2 regions of the Testudinibacter sp. 'clade 2' genome follow, and region 1 is predicted to be linked to the other one. Evidence: riboswitches for the same ligand, from Rfam matches in the RefSeq annotation. Region 1 holds a riboswitch; the other holds the start of a gene.
The links. A riboswitch is a leader RNA that binds a small molecule or an ion and turns the genes downstream of it on or off. The one in region 1 is predicted to bind thiamine pyrophosphate.
Positions count from the first base shown of each region.

Region 2: another riboswitch for thiamine pyrophosphate. It lies ahead of thiB (thiamine ABC transporter substrate binding subunit); the one in region 1 lies ahead of thiC (phosphomethylpyrimidine synthase ThiC).

Region 1 covers NZ_VDHB01000024.1:560-12,320, forward strand. The annotation lists gene dapA (4-hydroxy-tetrahydrodipicolinate synthase) at 1-528, opposite strand, end outside; gene bcp (thioredoxin-dependent thiol peroxidase) at 710-1,177, shown strand; gene thiC (phosphomethylpyrimidine synthase ThiC) at 1,214-3,133, opposite strand; TPP riboswitch at 3,287-3,390, opposite strand; gene FHQ30_RS02890 (AI-2E family transporter) at 3,601-4,668, opposite strand; gene arsC (arsenate reductase (glutaredoxin)) at 4,827-5,177, shown strand; gene hda (DnaA inactivator Hda) at 5,172-5,891, opposite strand; gene FHQ30_RS02905 (uracil-xanthine permease family protein) at 5,957-7,219, opposite strand; gene upp (uracil phosphoribosyltransferase) at 7,266-7,892, opposite strand; gene purM (phosphoribosylformylglycinamidine cyclo-ligase) at 8,110-9,153, shown strand; gene purN (phosphoribosylglycinamide formyltransferase) at 9,165-9,803, shown strand; gene FHQ30_RS02925 (peptidylprolyl isomerase) at 9,953-10,906, shown strand; gene rsmA (16S rRNA (adenine(1518)-N(6)/adenine(1519)-N(6))-dimethyltransferase RsmA) at 11,013-11,761, shown strand, end outside.
Region 2 covers NZ_VDHB01000017.1:930-10,911, forward strand. The annotation lists gene dnaJ (molecular chaperone DnaJ) at 1-276, opposite strand, end outside; gene dnaK (molecular chaperone DnaK) at 393-2,306, opposite strand; gene FHQ30_RS02195 (YdgA family protein) at 2,632-4,095, shown strand; gene FHQ30_RS02200 (RrF2 family transcriptional regulator) at 4,218-4,676, shown strand; gene FHQ30_RS02205 (PPK2 family polyphosphate kinase) at 4,718-5,533, shown strand; TPP riboswitch at 5,569-5,685, shown strand; gene thiB (thiamine ABC transporter substrate binding subunit) at 5,743-6,750, shown strand; gene thiP (thiamine/thiamine pyrophosphate ABC transporter permease ThiP) at 6,763-8,385, shown strand; gene thiQ (thiamine ABC transporter ATP-binding protein) at 8,357-9,001, shown strand; gene bioB (biotin synthase BioB) at 9,124-9,982, shown strand, end outside.

The DNA.
Region 1 (11,761 bases):
AACTCGGCTGACGTCACCAGTGGCCTCTTTGATGCCGACGATATTTGGGATTTTTGCTAGGCGGGCGACGGTTTCAGGTTTCAGATCGCTGCCGGTGCGTCCCGGTACGTTGTACAGAATTTGCGGCAGGTCGGTGCTTTCGGCAATCGCTTTAAAGTGTTGGAACATGCCTTCTTGGGTTGGTTTGTTGTAGTAAGGCACTACGGACAGGCAACCGGCTACACCACTGCCGTGCAGCAGTTTAGTCATGGTAATCGCTTCGCTGGTGGCGTTGGCGCCTGTGCCGGCAATAATTGGAATTCGTCCTGCTGCATATTCCACGGTCTTCAATATAACCTTTACATTTTCATCAATGCTGAGTGTGGCGGATTCACCGGTGGTGCCGACGGAAACAATGGCATCGGTTCCGGCTTCAATATGGAAATTGACAAGGGCTTCCAATTCGCTGTAATTGACTTCTCCGGCACTATCCATTGGGGTGACTAAGGCAACGATACTGCCTGAAAATAGAGGGTTGCTGGCCGACATAAAACTTCTCCTGTAGATTTTCTGTTGGTTTTATTGATGAAAATTTTAACTTAGATTGCCAAAATGACGACAGTTTGCAAGTGCTTTTTCTATTTTCCTGCATATAAATCAAAAAAAGTGAAAAAAGTGTGCTTTAGTGATAAATTTGAACAACATAAAATGGAAAAAATAAGGAGAAAGGATGTTATCTATCTTAAAGTGCGGTGCGTTGGCACCAGAGTTCAGCCTGTTGAATCAAGACGGGGAGAGCGTGAAGCTGTCTGATTTTCGAGGGCGTAAAGTGCTGGTCTATTTTTACCCGAAAGCCTTGACACCGGGCTGCACCACGCAAGCCTGTGATCTGCGTGACAGTAAAGCAGAATTGACACAGTTAGGTGTAGTGATTCTGGGAATTAGCCCGGATTTACCGACGAAATTACACAATTTTGTTGAGAAAAAAGCATTGAATTTTACCTTGCTGTCCGATCCTGATCATCAAGTTGCCGAGCAATTTGGGGGGTGGGGTGAGAAAAAATTTATGGGGCGGACTTATGACGGAATCCATCGCATCAGTTTTTTGATTGATGAAAACGGTGTGATTGAGCAGGTGTTCGATCAATTTAAAACCAAAGATCATGCTCAGCTGGTGTTGGATTATCTGCAAAAATAGCGACAAGCAAGCAGCCTGCCGCCGTTAGCGAAAGCGCTATTTCAGATCAGTCGGTAAATGGTAAATTTCTCCGCCTTTTTGTTTAAACTGCTGTGACATTTCGGCTAAGCCCGCTTGCTGCTCGCTTGACAGGTTTGCGGCATAATCGCGCACTTCCTGCGAGATTTTCATAGAACAGAATTTCGGCCCGCACATCGAGCAGAAATGGGCGACTTTGCCGGATTCTTGCGGCAAGGTTTCGTCGTGGTAGGCTTGCGCGGTTTCCGGATCGAGCGATAGGTTGAATTGATCCTGCCAGCGGAATTCAAAACGGGCTTTTGACATCGCATTATCCCGAATTTGCGCCGCCGGATGACCTTTGGCGAGATCGGCGGCGTGGGCGGCGATTTTATAGGTGATCAACCCTTGTTTGACATCGTCTTTGTCAGGCAAGCCCAAATGCTCTTTTGGCGTGACGTAGCACAACATGGCACAGCCGAACCAGCCGATCAGAGCGGCGCCGATACCTGAGGTGAAATGGTCGTAGCCCGGCGCAATATCGGTGGTGAGCGGTCCGAGCGTGTAAAACGGCGCTTGGTGGCAGTGTTCCAGCTCTTCGGTCATATTGCGCCGGATCATCTGCATCGGAATATGCCCGGGCCCTTCGATCATCACTTGCACATCATATTGCCAAGCGATTTTGGTCAGTTCGCCCAAGGTATAGAGTTCGGCAAACTGCGCTTCGTCGTTGGCGTCTTGAATAGAGCCGGGGCGCAGCCCGTCGCCGAGCGAAAGCGCCACATCATAGGAGGCGCAAATTTCACAAATATCACGAAAATGGCTATATAAAAAATTCTCTTGGTGGTGTGACAAGCACCACTTTGCCATAATCGATCCGCCGCGCGACACAATACCGGTCAGACGTTTGGCGGTCATCGGCACATAGCGTAGCAGCGTGCCGGCGTGAATGGTGAAGTAATCCACGCCTTGTTCCGCTTGTTCGATCAGCGTGTCTTTAAACACGTCCCAGTTTAGATTTTCGGCAATGCCTTTCACTTTTTCTAGCGCTTGATAGAGCGGCACCGTGCCGATCGGCACCGGACTGTTGCGCAGAATCCATTCGCGGGTTTCGTGGATATTGCGACCGGTCGAAAGATCCATCACCGTATCTGCCCCCCAACGGGTCGCCCACACCAGCTTTTCGACCTCCTCTTCAATCGAAGACGTGACTGCCGAATTGCCGATATTGGCATTCACTTTCACCAAAAAATTGCGCCCGATAATCATCGGTTCGGATTCGGGATGATTGATATTACACGGAATAATCGCCCGTCCCGCCGCCACTTCCTGCCGCACAAATTCCGGTGTGATAACGGCGGGCAGGTCGGCGCCGAAGGTTTGACCCGAGTGTTGTTGCAACAATACCGCACTTTGAACCCGTGCGCGTCCCATATTTTCGCGAATGGCGATAAATTCCATTTCAGGCGTGATGATGCCTTGACGGGCATAATGCAGCTGGGTCACGGTTTTGCCTGCCTGCGCCCGACGGGCAGGGCGTTGCAGTTGGAAGCGCAATTCGTCCAGCGCCTTGTCCTGTAAACGGGCTTGAGTGTAGTCGGAACTGACCGCACTTAGCACTTCGGTGTCTTGCCGCTCCGCAATCCATTGCTCACGCAATGCCTTGATTCCCTGTGCGATATTGATCGTTTGCGTTTCATCGCCGTACACGCCGGAGGTGTCGTACACCGGAATCGCGTCGTTCGGTTCGTATTGCGGATTGTTTTTATCGCCGCCGATCAAGGTCGGGCTGAGCTGGATTTCACGCATCGGCACTTGTATATCGGTGCGCGAGCCTTGCAGATAAATGCGTTTTGAGCTGGGGTAGTGCGCCCCTTTCAGCGTGTTGATAAATTGTTGTGCCGCCGCCCGTTTTTGGCGGCGGCTGTTTGTTTCGGTATAAATAGTGGTGTCAGACATGGCAAATTCCTTTTATAGTCGGTAAAAATAACCAAGAAATGCTTGTCCAGAGTGAAGAAAAAGGGTGGAAGTCGGTAAACGGCAATTGTCGCATGTGAAATGGCAACAAAGTGCGGTTTAGCGATCAGAGAAAATCATCGGTTTGAAAAATAAGGTGATGATTGACTTGTTCCCTTCGCAGGTCTTAACCCGAGCAGGTTCCACGGATCCCGATTTACGGTCTCAGCCAATCATGATTGGCACTCCGACAAGAGAGGCGAGTATAAGCAAGATAACCGGCGGCGACAAGCGGCAAAAGCGGAAAATGTGATTTGGGTAAAGTTTTAAGGAGAATGAAAAAACGGCAAAGTACGGTTCCTGAGCTGCACCCCAAAAGCTAGATTACAAAACTAAACGATTGAGGTGCGGATTTTTATGATCAAAGATAACCAAACGTTTGAACAACAAGTTGTTTGCTGTTGCTGGGTTTAAGCCGATTCGGCGTCGTCATTTGATGGCCAAGCATTAACCACGGCTTTCACCAATGTCGCCAACGGAATAGCAAAAAATACGCCCCAGAAGCCCCACAAACCACCAAAGATCAACACGGCTAAGATGATGATTAACGGGTGTAAATTCACTGCTTCGGAGAACAAAATCGGTACCAGCAGGTTGCCGTCCAGAATCTGAATGATAATGTAACCCAACATCAGATACCAGAAGGTTGGCGTGATACCAAACTGTACCAATGCGACCAGCATAATCGGAATGGTGATTAACACTGCACCAACATAAGGTACTAACACCGATAAACCGACACCGAACGCCAACAGTAGCGGATAGCGCAAATCGAAAAACAGCAACAGCACATAGGTGATAGCGCCGACAACAATAATCTCGAGAAATTTGCCACGAATGTAGTTGGAGATTTGGGTTTGCATCTCACGCCAGACTTGCGAAGCCAAAGTGCGGTTGCGAGGCATAAAGCGTAGCACACCTTCAATCAAGACTTGTTTGTCTTTTACTAAAAAGAACACCATCAGCGGCACTAAAAAGGCATAAATCCCAATGGTCACTAAACTGAGTAACGAAGACAGTGAGTAACGCAGTGCCGATTCGCCGAATGCCAATAGTTTGGTGCGTAGATTGCTGAACAGCGAATCGAGCATAGGGTAGTCGATCAGCCCCGGATAATGTTCCGGCAACGTCAGCAGCCAATGATGCAACTGATTGATCATCGTCGGTAAATCCTGTGCTAAGGAGATGGTTTGCGTCCATAAACGCGGTAGCAGTACCACCAGAATAAAGATAATACTGGCTGCAAACAACAGTAACGAAATGCTGACAGAAACCGGGCGCGGTAATTTGAGTTTGTTTGATAAAAGCCTGATCGGTGCTTCAAGCAAATAAGCCAAGACGAGCGCAATCAACAGTGGCGCAATAATATCGCTGAAAAAATAGATGGCGACAAAGATGAAAAGAAGAATGGCAAACAACCCCAGCGCTTGCGGGTCACTAAAACGCCGTCTGTACCATTTTTGAAACATTTCCCACATAAATTGCTTTCCTGTTTGATTTGGTTTTTTATCGTTAGGGCTGATCGGTTGACTATATTGTTCAATTAAATGCGATTTTTTGATTATAACAAGTTATTGACTTTATGAAAGATTAAAACTAGTTTGGATCAACAATTTATTACATTTGCGAGGTGAGCATGAGCATTAAGATTTTACACAATCCACGTTGTTCCAAAAGCCGTGAGACATTGGCATTTTTAGAGAATCAAGGGCGTGAAATTGAGATTGAACTGTATTTACAAAAAGCGTATTCCTTGGCGGAATTACAACAGTTGGCACAGCAACTGGGTGTAGCGGATGTGCGTGAAATGATGCGGGTTAATGATGAGTTGTACCGCACGTTGGGCTTGGCAAATACCGAGTTGAGCCAAACAGAGTTGTTGCAAGCCATAGTTGAGAATCCGGCGTTGCTGGAGCGCCCGATTGTGATAAACGGCGATCAAGCTAGAATTGCACGACCGTTAGAACAGATTTTAGCGATTTTATAACTGTAGGCAGTGCTTGACAAAAGGAATGGTGAGCTTGCGTTGAGCTTGCAGTGAGGCTTGATCGAGTTTTTGCAGAGTATCGAACAGGCTCTTGCTGTCGCGTTCAAGGCGTTTTAACAAAAACAACCCGACTTCGTCCGGCAGTTCTAAGCCGCGTTGATAAGCACGTTGTTGCAGGGCTGTTAATTTTTGTTGCTCGTTCAGCGGTTGCAGTTTATGGATTTCCCCCCAACTCAAGCGGGAGCGCAGATCATTGAGTTGTATCGGCAGATGGCGCGGTGATTGGTTGGCACTTAAGATTAGAATCGTTTTGCCCTGCTCTTTAATTCGATTATACAAATCAAAAAGTGCGGTTTCCCATTTGAGTTGCCCGCAAATGGCTTGCAGATCGTCAATGCAGACCAGATCTTGGGTTTCCAGATTGTCTAGAACGTCCGGAGAAAAGAGGCTAGCTTGTTCCAGCGGGATAAAACTGGCATGGCCGCCGCGATCAAACAGCAAATGACAACAGGCTTTTAGCAGATGGCTTTTGCCGCAACCGGATTCGCCGTAAAGGTAAAAAAATTGCTGTTGACGTTGTTGCAGCGCATGAGACAGCGAGTCCAACAGCAGCGGATTATTGGCGCCATAGAAATTTTGCAGCGTCAAATCGTCTGCTTGTTGAATGGGTAAGGTCAGTTGGATCGCTGAAGTCAAAACATTACCTGCTGTCATTGCTGTCCGTCATCTTATCGCTATGGCAAGCGGCGCAAACAGGTTACGCCGCCATTGATGTCATTTTAGTTGAGAGTATCTTCTTTGGTTTTTGGCAACACCAAATTCATAATGACTGCCACGATAGCACACAAACTGATACCTTTTAAAGAAACTTCCCCAACATTCAACATCATGCCGCCGATGCCGAAGGTCAGTACTACCGAGATGATGCACAGATTTCTAGGTTCAGACACATTGACTTGTGCTTTAATCAGGGTGCTCATGCCAACCACTGCAATTGAACCGAAGACTAACATCATAATTCCGCCCATCACAACAGTCGGGATCGTTGCCAAAAAGGCACCGACTTTGCCACAAAATGAAATTGCGATTGCCCAACACGCCGCCCAAGTCATGATTTTCGGATTGAAATTACGGGTCAGCATCACCGCACCAGTCACTTCAGCATAAGTGGTGTTGGGTGGCCCCCCCAAGAAAGACGCCGCAGAGGTTGCAATCCCGTCACCAAGCAAAGTGCGGTGCAGCCCCGGTTGTTTCAGAAAGTCTTTGCCTGTGACCGAGCTGATCGCCATAATTCCACCGACATGTTCAATGGCCGGAGCGATAGCGATAGGCAGCAAATATAAAATCGCTTCAAGCTTGAATTCCGGTGTGGTGAGGGTTGGCACGCTAAACCAGGCTGCTTGTTGAATCGGGGTGAAATCAACCAAACCTAAACACAGTGCCAAGATATAACCGACGGTAATGCCCAGCATAATCGGAATCAATTTCATCAAACCTTTGGCGAACACCGCCACCACCAACGTAGTGATCAAAGTTACCATTGATACCAGGATTGCTTGTTGATATGGATAAAGCTGTGAACCGTCACCACCTTTGCCAATCGCCATATTCACCGCCAGTGGCGCTAATCCCATGCCGATAATAATGATAATCGGGCCGACTACCACGGGTGGAAAGACCCGTTGTAAAATTCCGGCACCTTTGAGTTTGACCAAGCCGCTCAGTGCAATATACACCAGACCGGCGAACATCAAGCCGCCCATGGTGACTGAAAGCCCCCAAGTGGCAATGCCGTATTGCATCGGGGCGATGAAAGCAAAAGAAGAAGCGAGGAAAATAGGCACTTGGCGGCGGGTGCAGAGTTGGAACAGCAATGTGCCGACTCCGGCGGTTAAAAGTGCGGTATTGCTGTCCAATCCCACAATTAACGGTACTAAAACTAAGGCGCCGAAGGCGACAAACAACATTTGCAGCCCGACAAATGCTTGTTTTGGCAGGCTCTGAGCCGGCAGTTCATCGCCATGTGGAATGGTATTTTGCATGATGGGTTCCTCGTGCTAAAGTCATCATAAAGTGCGGTTCAGACGATTATTTTGTGCCGAAAATTTTATCTCCTGCATCGCCTAATCCCGGAATAATATAACCTTGTTCATTTAAATGATCGTCCACTGAAGCAGTATAAAGTTCGACATCAGGATGGGCTTTCTCCAGTGCGGCAATCCCTTCCGGTGCAGCGACTAGCACTAATACTTTAATCTGCTGGCAGCCTTTTTGTTTCAACAAATCAATTGTCGCGACCATGGAACCGCCTGTTGCCAACATCGGATCGACCACAATTGCCAACCGCTCTTCCAGATCGCCTGCCAGTTTTTGAAAATACGGCACCGGTTCCAATGTCTCTTCGTTACGATACATCCCAACCACACTGATTCTCGCACTTGGAATATGCTCCAACACACCGTCCATCATGCCTAATCCGGCGCGTAAAATAGGCACTACGGTCACTTTTTTACCTTTGATACGTTCTACTTCCACCGGGCCATTCCAACCGTCGATAATCACATTTTCGGTTTCTAAATCTGCTGTGGCTTCATAGGTTAATAGACTGCCGACTTCGGTTGCCAATTCACGAAAATCTTTGGTGTTGATTTCTGCGGCACGCATCAGGCCTAATTTATGTTTAATAAGAGGATGTTTCACTTGGACAAGTTTCATTTTGGGCTCCTTGAAGTTAGATCCGATAAATTTTAATAGATAGAGCGTCGAATTAACAGTTTTTTATGTGTTGAGAGCAAACATCAATCAGCGCTAAATTAGCTATCGCCAAAAAATAGGCAGGCATGCTACAATTATGACCGTTTACAAGCGTGAAATGCGACTACCGAACGCTGTTGAATATGCCTTTTGTGATCAATTTAAACAGGAATGTATCGTGAAAAAAAACTCATTAAGTTATAAAGACGCCGGTGTGGATATTAATGCGGGCAATGACTTGGTTGGCAGAATCAAAGAGGATGTAAAGCGTACTCGTCGTCCGGAAGTGATGGGAGGGCTTGGTGGTTTTGGCGCATTGTGTGCGATTCCGAGCAAATATAAAGAGCCGATTTTGGTTTCCGGCACTGACGGGGTCGGTACCAAATTGCGTTTGGCGATTGACTTGCATAAACACGATACCATTGGCATCGATTTGGTGGCGATGTGCGTCAACGATTTAGTGGTACAGGGCGCAGAACCGCTGTTTTTCCTGGATTATTATGCGACCGGCAAGCTGGATGTTGATATGGCGGCGGATGTGATTAAAGGCATTGCCGATGGCTGTGAACAGTCCGGTTGTGCGCTGGTCGGTGGTGAAACGGCGGAAATGCCGGGCATGTATCATCAAGGCGATTACGACTTGGCAGGATTCTGTGTTGGTGTGGTGGAAAAAGAAGAAATTATTGACGCCAGTAAGGTGAAAGTCGGTGATAGCTTGATTGCCTTAGCCTCAAGCGGGCCGCACTCTAACGGTTATTCCCTGATTCGCAAAGTGTTAGAAGTCAGTGGCGCTGACGCTGCGACTGAATTACTTGATGGCAAACCGTTGGCGGAACACCTGTTGGCGCCGACGAAGATTTATGTCAAATCAGTCTTACAACTGATTAAACATGTTGATGTACACGCTATTTCCCATTTAACCGGCGGTGGCTTCTGGGAAAATATTCCGCGTGTGTTGCCGGCACACGTCAAAGCCAACATTCAAGAAAGCAGCTGGCAGTGGCCAGCCGTATTTAGCTGGCTGCAACAGCAAGGTAATATCGAGCGTCATGAAATGTACCGCACGTTTAACTGTGGCGTGGGCATGGTGATTGCGCTGCCACAAAAAGATGTAGAAACCGCACTTGCGTTGTTGCGGCAAGCCGGAGAAAAAGCCTGGGTGATCGGTCAAATTGAAGCATTAGCCGCTGATGAAACGGCACAAGTGGTAATGTCGGCGTGAGGCACAACGGCATGATCAGAATTGCAGTCTTGATTTCCGGTGAAGGCAGTAATTTACAGGCATTGATCGATGCTTGTGCTAGCGGCAGAATTAAGGGTAACATCGTTACCGTAGTCAGCAACAACGCACAGGCATACGGTTTACAGCGGGCGCAGCAGGCCGGCATCGAACACCGCACTTTTTTACGTAAAGCCTATACTGATAATCAAAGTATGGACATGGCGGTTGCCGATTATTTGCAGCAGCAACAGGTCGATTTGGTGGTGTTGGCGGGTTATATGAAAATTTTGACACCGCTTTTTATTCAGCGTTTCAACGGCAAAATTTTGAATATTCACCCATCATTGTTGCCAAAATATCCGGGATTGAACACCTATCAGCGCGCTATTGATGCCGGAGATGACGAACACGGCACCACGGTGCATTTTGTCAATGAAGAGGTGGATGCCGGGGCGATCGTATTACAAGCGAAAGTGCCGGTTTTTGCCGATGACAGCCTCGATGAGGTTATTGAACGGGTGAAAGCGCAGGAAGTGCGGATTTATCCGTTAGTGGTCGCATGGTTTGCGCAAGGACGGCTGCAATTACGTGATGAAAAAGCCTATCTTGATGGGCAACAGTTAGCAGCAAATGGCTATGCAGCAGATTAATTGTGCAAAGTTGCAGCAGTTTTTCGGTATTTGCTGAAGAATTGAGCGATTGTGGCGGATTATCTGAGGAAATTGGAATTTTTTTGCAAAACTAAGCTCTAAGCATATATCTTGCTTTTAGGTTTTAATTAAAACAAACGGAAGTATCAATGAAACTAACTTGTATTAATCGTAAATTTATTTCTAGTTTGGCATTATTGTTCACGATATTGATGCCCCTGCAGGCTAGTGCGGTGGAAAAAGTGGTTGCTACGGTGAATGGTTACCCAATTCTGGCTAGTCAGGTTAAAAAAGAGTTGGGTAGAAAAGCCGATAATGCCGCGAATCGTCAAAAAGCCTTGGACGGGATTATCGACGATATTTTGGTGCAGCAGGCTATTCAGGAATCGGGGGTTCGAATCAGCAGTGCACAGGTCGATAAAGTCTTTCAAAGTGTTGCCGACAGCAACGGTCTGACTTGGGGTCAACTGTTGGACGTGCTGGATTATCAGGGCGTGAATTATCATGAATACCGCAACCAAATTGCGCACCAATTGTTGATGAACGAAGTACGTCAGCAAAATATCGGTAAAAGCATTGATGTGACTCGTGAGCAAGTGGAAGCACTGGGTAGTGATTTGCAAAAACAGGCTGAAAAGCGTGGCGCTGTGCAAAAACAGACCGCACCGGAATATCGGGTGCGGCATATTTTGTTAAAAACCAATCCGATTCTGACTGATGCCAAAGCGAAAGCGGAATTGAGCAAAATTCGTGCGGATATCCTGGCGAAGAAAACCAGCTTTGAAGCGGCAGCAAAAGCCAATTCCAAAGACTATCTTTCCGGTGACAAAGGCGGCGATTTGGGTTTTGCTTTCCCGGAAAATTATGTACCGGAATTTGCCAAAATGGTGAGAACCAGCAAAATTGGTACGATCACCCAACCGTTTAAAACGGAATTTGGCTGGCATATTTTACAAGTCACAGACACCCGCAAAGGTGATAAAACCGATGATTTCTATCGCCAAAAGGCCTACGAGCAGATTGTCAACAAGCAGGCTCAGGCAGAGTCTAAAAACTGGGTCAGCGGGTTGCGCAAACGTGCCCAGATTAAAATATTGAATTAAGTTGACCGCACTTTAGGGCAAAAGAAATCAAGAGAAAATCCCGCACTTAGCGGGATTTTTGTTTTATACTTAATCATCATTTTCTTATTCAACAGACAAACGATTTATGAATTCAAAAAAACATTTAGGCCATACCGCCCGTAAACGCTTCGGGCAGAATTTTTTGCATGATCAACAAGTGATCCAAGGGATTGTGGCAGCGATTCACCCACAACAAGATCAATACTTAGTGGAAATCGGGCCCGGTTTAGGCGCCTTGACCGAACCGGTGGCGGAACAATTGGATCGCTTAACCGTCATCGAGCTGGATCGCGATCTGGCAGAACGCTTACGCCATCACCCGTTTTTACACCAAAAGCTGACTGTGATCGAACAAGATGCGATGCAGGTCGATTTCCGCCAGTTGTGTGAACAAGCGGGGCAGAAAGTGCGGGTGTTCGGTAATTTACCTTACAATATCTCCACCCCGCTGATGTTTCACCTATTCAACTACTACGACAGCATTCAAGATATGCACTTTATGTTGCAAAAAGAGGTGGTGAAGCGACTGTGTGCCGGTCCGAACAGCAAAGCTTACGGACGGCTGACCATCATGGCGCAGTATTTCTGCCAAGTGATGCCGGTGTTGGAAGTGCCGCCGAGCGCCTTTAAACCGGCACCGAAAGTGGATTCGGCGGTGGTGCGTTTGATTCCGCACGCCACGCTACCGCATCCGGTAAAAGATCTGTATTGGCTCAACCGTGTCTGTAGCCAAGCCTTTAATCAACGGCGCAAAACTTTGCGCAATGCGCTTGCTACTCTTTTTAGCAGTGAGCAGTTGACCGCACTTGGGGTGGATCAAAATGCGCGAGCCGA
Region 2 (9,982 bases), on a different contig from region 1:
GCCGAAATCTGCACCGCCGAAGCCGCCTGCGCCGCCGCCAAAACCACCTTGCTCAAAGGCAGCATGACCATATTGATCATAGGCAGCACGTTTTTGCTGGTCAGTTAAAATTTCATAGGCTTCTTTGACCTCTTTAAATTTGCTTTCCGCGTCTTTATTGTCCGGGTTGCGATCCGGATGATATTTCATTGCCAGACGTTTATACGCCTTTTTGATCTCTTTTTCATCGGCACTGCGGGCAACGCCTAATATTTCATAATAATCACGCTTCGACATAGTCTTTCCGTTTGCTTCTCTTGAGTTGTTTTTATATGTGCAAAAGGGCGAAGATTACTCATCGCCCTGCTTGGTACTAAAGAAAGTGGATTTGCCCCTCTTTAATCGCCATCGACTTACTTGTCTTTCACTTCTTCAAATTCAGCATCAACTACGTCATCACCGCCTTTGCCTTGTTCGGCTTGACCTTGCGCCTGCTGTTGACCGGCTTGGGCTTGTTGCTGTGCTGCAGCAATCAGTTTTTCCGATGCCTGAATCAAAGCTTGAGTTTTAGCTTCAATCACATCTTTGTTTTCACCTTTGGCTGCGGTTTCCAACTCGCTGACCGCACTTTCGATCGCCGCTTTGTCATCGGCTGACAGGGCATCACCGACTTCGGTCAACTGCTTACGGGTTGAGTGCACCAGATGATCCGCTTGGTTACGCACTTGCACTAACTCTTCAAATTTACGATCCGAATCCGCATTGGCTTCCGCATCGCGTACCATTTGTTGGATTTCATCATCACTCAAACCTGAAGAAGCTTTGATGGTGATTTTTTGCTCTTTACCCGTGCCTTTATCTTTGGCAGAAACGTGCAAGATTCCGTCCGCATCAATATCGAAAGTCACTTCGATTTGCGGCATGCCGCGCGGTGCAGCTTGGATTCCTTCCAAGTTAAACTGGCCTAAAGATTTATTGTCCGCAGCACGTTTACGTTCCCCTTGCAACACATGAATGGTAACCGCACTTTGGTTATCTTCCGCCGTGGAGAACACTTGGCTGTGTTTGGTCGGGATCGTGGTGTTTTTCTCGATCAGTTTGGTCATCACGCTACCCATGGTTTCGATACCCAATGACAACGGAGTTACGTCAAGCAACAACACGTCTTTCACATCACCAGCCAACACGCCACCTTGCACCGCCGCACCGATCGCAACCGCTTCATCTGGGTTCACATCTTTGCGAGGCTCTTTACCAAAGAATTCAGCCACTTTTTGTTGTACCATCGGCATACGGGTTTGTCCGCCAACCAAAATCACTTCATCGATTTCAGATACGCTCAAATCAGCATCTTTAAGTGCGGTACGCACCGGCTCCAATGAACGTTGTACCAAATCTTCTACCAAGGATTCCAATTTGGCACGGGTCAGTTTGATGTTCAGGTGTTTTGGACCTGTCGCATCTGCGGTGATATACGGCAGATTCACATCGGTTTGTTGCGCAGAAGAAAGTTCGATTTTGGCTTTTTCTGCCGCTTCTTTCAGACGCTGCATCGCTAACGGATCGTTACGCAGATCGATACCTTGATCTTTTTTGAACTCGTCCACCAGATAGTTGATCACACGGTTGTCAAAATCTTCGCCGCCCAGATGGGTATCGCCGTTGGTTGCCAACACTTCAAACGTTTTTTCACCTTCAACGTCATCAATTTCAATAATCGAAAGGTCGAACGTACCACCACCCAAGTCGTAAACGGCGATAGTGTGGTTGCCCTTGTCTTTGTCCAAACCATATGCCAACGCTGCCGCTGTCGGTTCGTTGATGATACGTTTCACTTCCAAGCCAGCAATACGACCAGCGTCTTTAGTCGCTTGACGTTGCGCATCGTTGAAATACGCCGGCACGGTGATGACCGCTTCAGTGACTTTCTCGCCTAAGAAATCTTCGGCAGTTTTTTTCATTTTTTTCAATACTTCGGCAGAAATTTGCGGTGGTGCCATTTTCTCGTCTTTCACTGATACCCACGCATCGCCATTATCCGCTTTCACAATGTCAAACGGCATAATATTAACGTCACGCTGCACTTCTTCGTCAGTGAAACGACGCCCAATCAAGCGTTTGATTGCAAACACAGTATTTTTCGGGTTGGTTACCGCTTGACGTTTTGCCGGTTGTCCGACCAAAGTTTCGCCATCTTGTGTATAAGCAATAATCGACGGCGTGGTGCGGTCGCCTTCTGCATTTTCAATCACACGCGGTTTGTCACCATCCATCACCGCTACACATGAGTTGGTTGTACCCAAGTCAATACCAATAATTTTTCCCATTTGATTTCTCCTGTTAAATCTAAAATTTGTTCTCTGTAAAGCACGCGAATTGCTTCGATGCTTTTAAGATGCGGACTAAAAATTGAATTTCAACTGCTACGGTTAAATTTGTTGTAGCCGTCAAAAAACAACATTGATCCTGACTTGCAGCAATAAATAGGGGTGAAAACACAAAGTTCAAGGGCAAAAATCATTTTTTTGCGAAAAAATCTAAAAAACAGTACAACCGTATTCAAACTGCTGCTGGTATATTTTTCAGCGAATGGCTATACTCTGTTTACCGTTTAATCAGATTGACATTAGTATTTAATAAAAAGGAATTATTATGAAAAAATCATCTCTGGCGCTTGGCGCCATCGCAGTTTTGGTGGCGGCATGGGCTGGCGGCACTTGGTATTCCGGTAAAGCACTGGAACAAAAATATCCAGAATATATCGCATTCGCCAATGAACGCGTTACCAGTGGCTATAATAACCTCGCTCACGGCAATTACCACCTTGCAATTAAAAATACCAAACTAGAGCGCGGCTTTTTCTCGACTCAGATTGAAGATCAAGTGATCCTTACTGATTTAAAAGATAATTCTCAGCTGATACTCCCGTTCAAAAGCACAGCTGAGCACGGACCATTACCGTTGTCACGCTTAACCAGTCTGAAACTGATGCCGGTTTTAGCCGATGCGCATTCCGAAATGACCGAAGATCCGTCGATCAGCGAAGTGTTTAAAGCCAGTAAAGGCGTTGCACCTTACAGCGGTGATTTCAGTATCAGCTATAGCGGGCAAATCAAGCAAAATTCAACCATTGCTGCTTTTGATTACAGCAACGAGCAATTTAGCATCAACAGCACGCCAATTTATATTGAAAGCGATACGAATCAAGAAGGCGTCGGCTTACTGAAAATGCGTTTGGAAAAATGGGTTTCCACTTTACAGGCGGATGAATTTAATGATCAGTACCAACCCATCACCGTCAACCGCACTTTGACCTTCAATGATGTTACATTGAATTCCGATCTCAGCCCGACTGACTTCAAATATATTCCAAGCGGAAAGCAGCGTTTTGATATTGGGTTAATCAGCGTTGTTGATGAAGCCGCAACCGATTACAGCGCACAAAATGTCGAGCTGAAAAATATTCGCCTCGATTACGACACCAATGTCAGCGCTCAATTTGCCGACTACCGCTTAAATAACAGCGTCGAAGCCTTAAGCGTAAACGGCGAAAATTTTGGGCAAATTGATTTTAACCTGAATTTAGGTCATCTGGCTGCCGCCGAGCTAAATCAAGTCGTTGAAGCCTTTAGCAACCCTAATCTGCAACAACAGCAGGCGCAATTGAACGAGGCAGGATTAAAACTGCTGCAACAGCAACCGACATTGACAATTCAACCGCTTAAATTGAAAAACAGTGCGGGCGAAAATCAACTAACCTTTGATCTGGCTTTCTCCAAAGCTGATCAACAAGCTGCACTAATGCAAGGCAAAATTCTTTCGCTGTTCGATAAATTGGAAATGAACGCCAACGTCAATCGCCAATCTGCACAAATGTTGATGACCAGCTTGGCAAAGTTAGACGGTATAGAGAATCCTGAACAATATGCCGAATCTGAATTAAATCGGTCGCTTGAAGACGCTGTACAGCAAAAAGTGTTGGTCAGCAACGATAACGGCGCAAACTATCAGTCCAAACTTATTTTGGAAAATGGCGAACTGAAACTGAACGGCGAGGTGATTCCGGAAGAAAGCATCGCACAAACGCTGCTGTTTATGTTTATGGGTGGATTTTAATACCTTATCCAACCCCGGTTAAATTCATTTAACCATTTTAGGCAGTGCGGTTGATTCTGATCAACCGCACTTTTGCCCAAGCTGTGTTAAACTCAGACAATTCCCCTAGCTAAACAAATATTATGAAACTCAGCAAATTCACCGATTATAACCTTCGTGTTCTGATTTATCTGGCACTACACAGCGATCGTCTCTGCACCATTCAAGAAATTGCCGCAGCTTACCAAATTTCAGAAAATCATTTGATGAAAGTGATTCACCATTTGGCAAAACAAAAAACCATTCTGTCCCGTCGTGGCAAAGGCGGCGGTATACAACTTGCCCATTCTCCTAATCAAATCAATCTGGCGGATGTGATCCGTAAGGCAGAAGGCGATGACGGTACGCTGGTGAAATGCCACAGTGAAACCGGCGACAGCACATGCTGCATTGCCCCAATTTGTAAACTGCCGACCATTTTTGATCAAGCGGTCGCCGCCTTTTATGAACAGCTGGCTCGTTATAGCTTGGCAGATGTGCTGCAACGGCCTGAATTGTTGGCACAGCATTTTATTCCTGTCAGTTCCCATTTTGTCAATTAACCGATTTTATGAGCTTCAATACACTCAAGTAAGGAACGTCTATGGCATTCGAGATTAAAAACTACCGGATTGATCGTAAAAACAGTTTCAAGATCGATGACTTTTCAACTAACGGCAAAAAAGATATTGCTGAAAATAAAGACGAACGCAATGCCATTTTGCGCGAACTGGCGCCTGAATTGGATCATTTGCAAGATTTGTTGTATGCCGAACATCAACGCAAGGTGTTGATCGTGTTGCAAGGCATGGATACTTCCGGCAAAGACGGGACGATTCGAGCGGTATTCCAAAGTGTTGATCCGCTGGCGGTACGCACCGCTTACTTCAAAGCCCCGACTGAAAATGAGCTGGATCGTGACTATTTGTGGCGGGTGCACAATGTGGTACCTCGGCGCGGTGAAATCGTGATTTTCAACCGTAGCCATTATGAAGATGTGTTGGTTACCAAAGTCAAAGGTTGGATTGATGATGCCGAAGAACAGCGCCGCTTACGCCAGATTAACGAATTTGAACGGCTGCTGAGCGAAACTGGAACCGTGATTGTCAAATTTTTCCTGCATATTTCCAAAGATGAGCAAAAAGAACGGTTGCAAGAGCGGTTGGATAATCCGGATAAAAACTGGAAATTCAATTTAGGCGATCTGGACGATCGCAAATTATGGGGTGACTTTCAAAAGCAATACGAGAAAGTGATTAATGCGACCTCCACCGAGTATGCACCCTGGTATGTGATTCCTGCCGACTCGAAATCCGGACGCAATGTGATTATCATGCAAATTCTGCTCGACACCTTGCGTGCAATGCAGATGCAATATCCAAAAGTCGATACCGGCAACTGGCCGAAAACCATTGATTAACCCTTTTCTTTGCCAACGGTTTTGGATAAGATAAAGCGCTCTCATCGGGGTGCATTATCTTATCTTTTTTTTATGCGTAAGATAACGCTGAGAAATACCCGCTGAACCTGATCTGATTAGTAGCAGCGAAGGGATTTGAGATTGCGTTTCCACACTGGTCACCGCACTTGAATTCTTTTCTTATATTTTTATAAAAAAGGATTTCTATCATGTTTTCATTAGCACAAAAATTGTTAAACCGTAGCATTATCTCCGCCACCCTTTTATTGAGCGCCAGTGCGGCAATCAGCGCTGAAAAACCAACCTTAACGGTCTATAGTTACGACTCTTTCACCTCCGATTGGGGCCCCGGTCCGAAACTCAAACAAGCCTTTGAGCAGCAATGCCAATGTAGATTGACTTTCGTGCCGTTTGAAGACGGGGTGACCATGCTCAACCGCCTCTATTTGGAAAAAGGTGGCAAAGCCGATGTGTTGGTCGGTTTAGACAATAATCAACTTGCCAATGCCCGCCAATCCGGTTTATTTGCAGAAAATAACGTCGATTTAAGTCAACTGGCACTGCCAATCGAATGGCAAGACCGCACTTTTATGCCGTATGACTACGGGCAATATGCCTTTATCTACGATCAACAAAAATTAAAAAATCCGCCAACAAGCCTGAAAGCCTTAGTCGAACGCCAAGATCTGAAGGTGATTTATCAAGATCCACGCACCAGCACCGTCGGAAGAGGGCTTCTGGCATGGATCAACACGGTTTATCCGCAATACCAAGTGGAAAATGCGTGGAAAACCCTGGCAAAACATACTGTTACCGTCGGCAAAGGCTGGTCTGAAACCTACGGTGCATTCTTAAAAGGTGAATCCGACATGGTATTAAGCTACAACACGTCACCGCTGTATCACCAAATTCATGAGCAAAAAGACAATTACGCTGCTGCCGAATTTGAGGAAGGTCACATTGTGCAAATCGAACTTGCCGCTAAGTTGAAAAAAAGTCAGCAGCCTGAACTCGCTGACCAGTTTTTAGCTTTTTTACTCAGCCCCGAAGCACAAAAAACCATTGCGCTGCACAACATTATGCTGCCGGTAATCAAAACCGAAGTCGAAGCACGCTTTGATCAATTTACGCCGTTCAAAACCTTAGCGATTCCGTTCCCGAGCAGCGACGATAGCAAAGCACAAATTCAAGTTTGGCAACAGGCACTAAGCCAATAAATCTAACTTGAAATGAACAAAGTGCGGTCTAAATTCAGCGTTTACTGCCAAAAACAGAGCTTGCTCGGCTTGGCGGTGATCGCTTTTTTGCTGGCAATCAGTGGCAACAGTTTGTGGCAACTATGGCGGCAGAGTCAGGATTCCTCTTGGTCTTTGCTGTTTGCTGATCGCTACTTCTGGCATATTCTGCGCTTCAGCCTGCTGCAAGCCACGCTCTCGGCGTTGCTGTCGGTATTTATCGGGCTGCTCACTGCCCACGCCCTGTTTTACCGCACTTTCTGGGCAAAAAAATGGCTGCTGAAAATTTTTTCATTAACGTTTGTCTTGCCGGTGCTGGTGGCAGTTTTTGGTCTCATCGGTATCTATGGTCTGTCCGGTTGGTTGAACACCTGGCTCGGCTGGCTACACATCGACTGGCAGCCGAAACTCTACGGTTTAAACGGTATTTTGATCGCCCATCTGTTTTTCAATCTGCCACTGGCAAGTAAGATTTTTTTGCAGGCGCTACACAGCATTCCGCAGCAGCAACGACAACTGGCAGCACAATTGAATATTCGCAACGGCCATTTTTTGCGTTTAATCGAGTGGCCTTATCTGCGCCAGCAATTGTTGTCGGTGTTTGCACTGATTTTCATGCTGTGTTTCACCAGCTTTGCCATTGTGTTGACATTGGGTGGCGGCCCGAAATATACCACGTTGGAAGTGGCAATTTACCAAGCGGTGACGTTTGATTTTGATCTGGGCAAAGCGGCGATGCTGGCGTTGGTGCAATTCATGTTGTGTTTTGTGCTGTTTCAAACCAGCAGCTATTTTAGCCGACATACCCCGACGCCGCTCAGTACCCAACACCGCTGGCGACAGCCACTGAACCGCACTTTTGTCGCTGTCCATTGGATTACGTTGGTTAGCGTTGCGCTGTTTATCGCCCTGCCGCTGCTGAATATTGTCTACAGTGGTTTAACCTCCCCAGCACTATCGAAAATCTGGCAAACTCCGCAGCTGTGGCAAGCGCTCGGCTATTCGCTGACCCTTGCGCCGTTTGCGGCTTTGCTGGCGCTGTTGTTGAGTATTGCGCTGCTGATCGGGGCACGCCGTTTGCGCTGGCACTATCAACTTAAAACCGCCAACATGATGATCAATATCGGTATGATGATTCTTGCGATTCCAACCTTAGTCTTGGCAATCGGGCTGTTTTTGCTGCTGCAACAACTGGATTTTGCGGTATGGCACCTGTTTCTTATCGTTGCGTTGTGCAACGCCTTAATTGCCATGCCGTTTGTACTGCGCATTCTGGCGACACCGCTTAACAACAATATGCGCCACTATGAAAATTTATGCCAGTCACTCGGCATTCGCGGATGGACACGTTGGCGCTTAATCGAATGGCACAGCTTGCAGAATCCGCTGCGCAGCGCTTATGCCTATGCAGTAGCGCTATCGTTGGGGGATTTCAGCGCTATTGCCCTGTTTGGCAACCAAGATTTCAGTTCGCTGCCACGCCTGCTGTATCAACAACTGGGACACTACCGCAGTCAAGAAGCGGCAGTGACTGCCTTAATTTTACTGCTGCTGTGCGGCTTAATTTTCCTTGTGATCGAGAAAAGCGATGATCAATCTGAGACAACTAGAATTTAATTATAAACAGATGCCGATGCAGTTTGATCTGCAAATTCGAGCCGGTGAAAAAGTTGCGCTGATTGGCGCTAGCGGTGCCGGAAAAAGCACACTGCTGAACCTGATTGCCGGTTTTGAACAGCCAGATAGTGGACAAATTTGGCTGAATGGCGAAAATCACAGCCACAGCCAACCGCACTTGCGTCCGGTTTCGATGCTGTTTCAAGAAAACAATCTGTTTAACCACCTCAGTGTAGCGCAGAATATTATTCTGGGTCTGCAACCGACTTTAAACATCAACGCCGAACAGCGGCAAGCCGTGTTATATATTGCAGACAAAGTTGGTTTAACCCCGTATTTGTCCCGTCTGCCGGAACAACTTTCCGGCGGGCAAAAACAGCGGATTGCCTTGGCACGCTGTATGCTGCGTGATAAGCCGATTCTACTGCTCGACGAACCCTTTTCTGCACTGGATACCGCACTTCGCCAAGAAATGCTACAATTGTTGGCACAAATCTGTCGTGACAAAAACCTAACCTTGTTGATGGTCACGCACCAACCGCAAGAAGTTACGGACTTTGTTGACCGCACTTTGACAGTTGATCACGGATCTTTAATCGATAATCGAATCTTGTAAACTGCCGCAGGAGGTATTGATTTTTCATTACTTTTCAGCAATCTTGTTTTCCGCTAACATAGGCGCCAACATTCACCGGATTGTCACAACGACACTCCAATAACGTATTACCGAGGAATAATATGACGACTCAATCGGTCGAGCTCAGCCGTTTAACCCCACACCCAAGCCTAGAGTATTGGTCAGTGTGCAAAGTCGAAGCGCTGTTTGAAACGCCGTTTTTAGACCTGATTTATCGTGCGGCTCAGGTTCACCGCCAGCATTTTAATCCGCAAGCGATTCAGCTTTCTACTCTACTGTCGATTAAAACCGGCGGCTGCCCGGAAGACTGCGGCTACTGCCCGCAATCAGCACGCTACCAAACCGGGGTGCAGAACCAGCAGTTATTGGAAATCGATGAAATTGTTGAAAAAGCCAAAATTGCTAAATCTCGCGGTGCCGGGCGTTTCTGCATGGGGGCTGCATGGCGCGGTCCGAAACCGAAAGATGTCACAAAAATCACTGAAATTATCAAAGCAGTCAAAGCGTTAGGCATGGAAACCTGCGGTACTTTCGGCTTGTTGCAAGACGGTATGGCAGAGCAATTGAAAGAGGCTGGGTTGGATTACTACAACCATAACCTTGACACCGCACCGGAACACTATCATGAGGTGATCGGCACTCGCCGCTTTGATGATCGCATCAATACCTTGGGCAAAGTGCGGTCTGCCGGGCTGAAAGTCTGCTGCGGTGGCATTGTCGGCATGAATGAAACCCGCAAAGAACGCGCCGGCTTAATCGCCAGCCTGGCCAATCTGGATCCGCAGCCGGAATCGGTGCCGATTAATCAGTTGGTGAAAGTGGAAGGCACACCGTTGATGGATGCAGAAGATCTGGACTGGACCGAATTTGTCCGCACCATTGCCGTCGCTCGCATCACCATGCCACAAAGTTATGTACGCTTATCCGCCGGACGACAAGGTATGTCGGAAAGCATGCAGG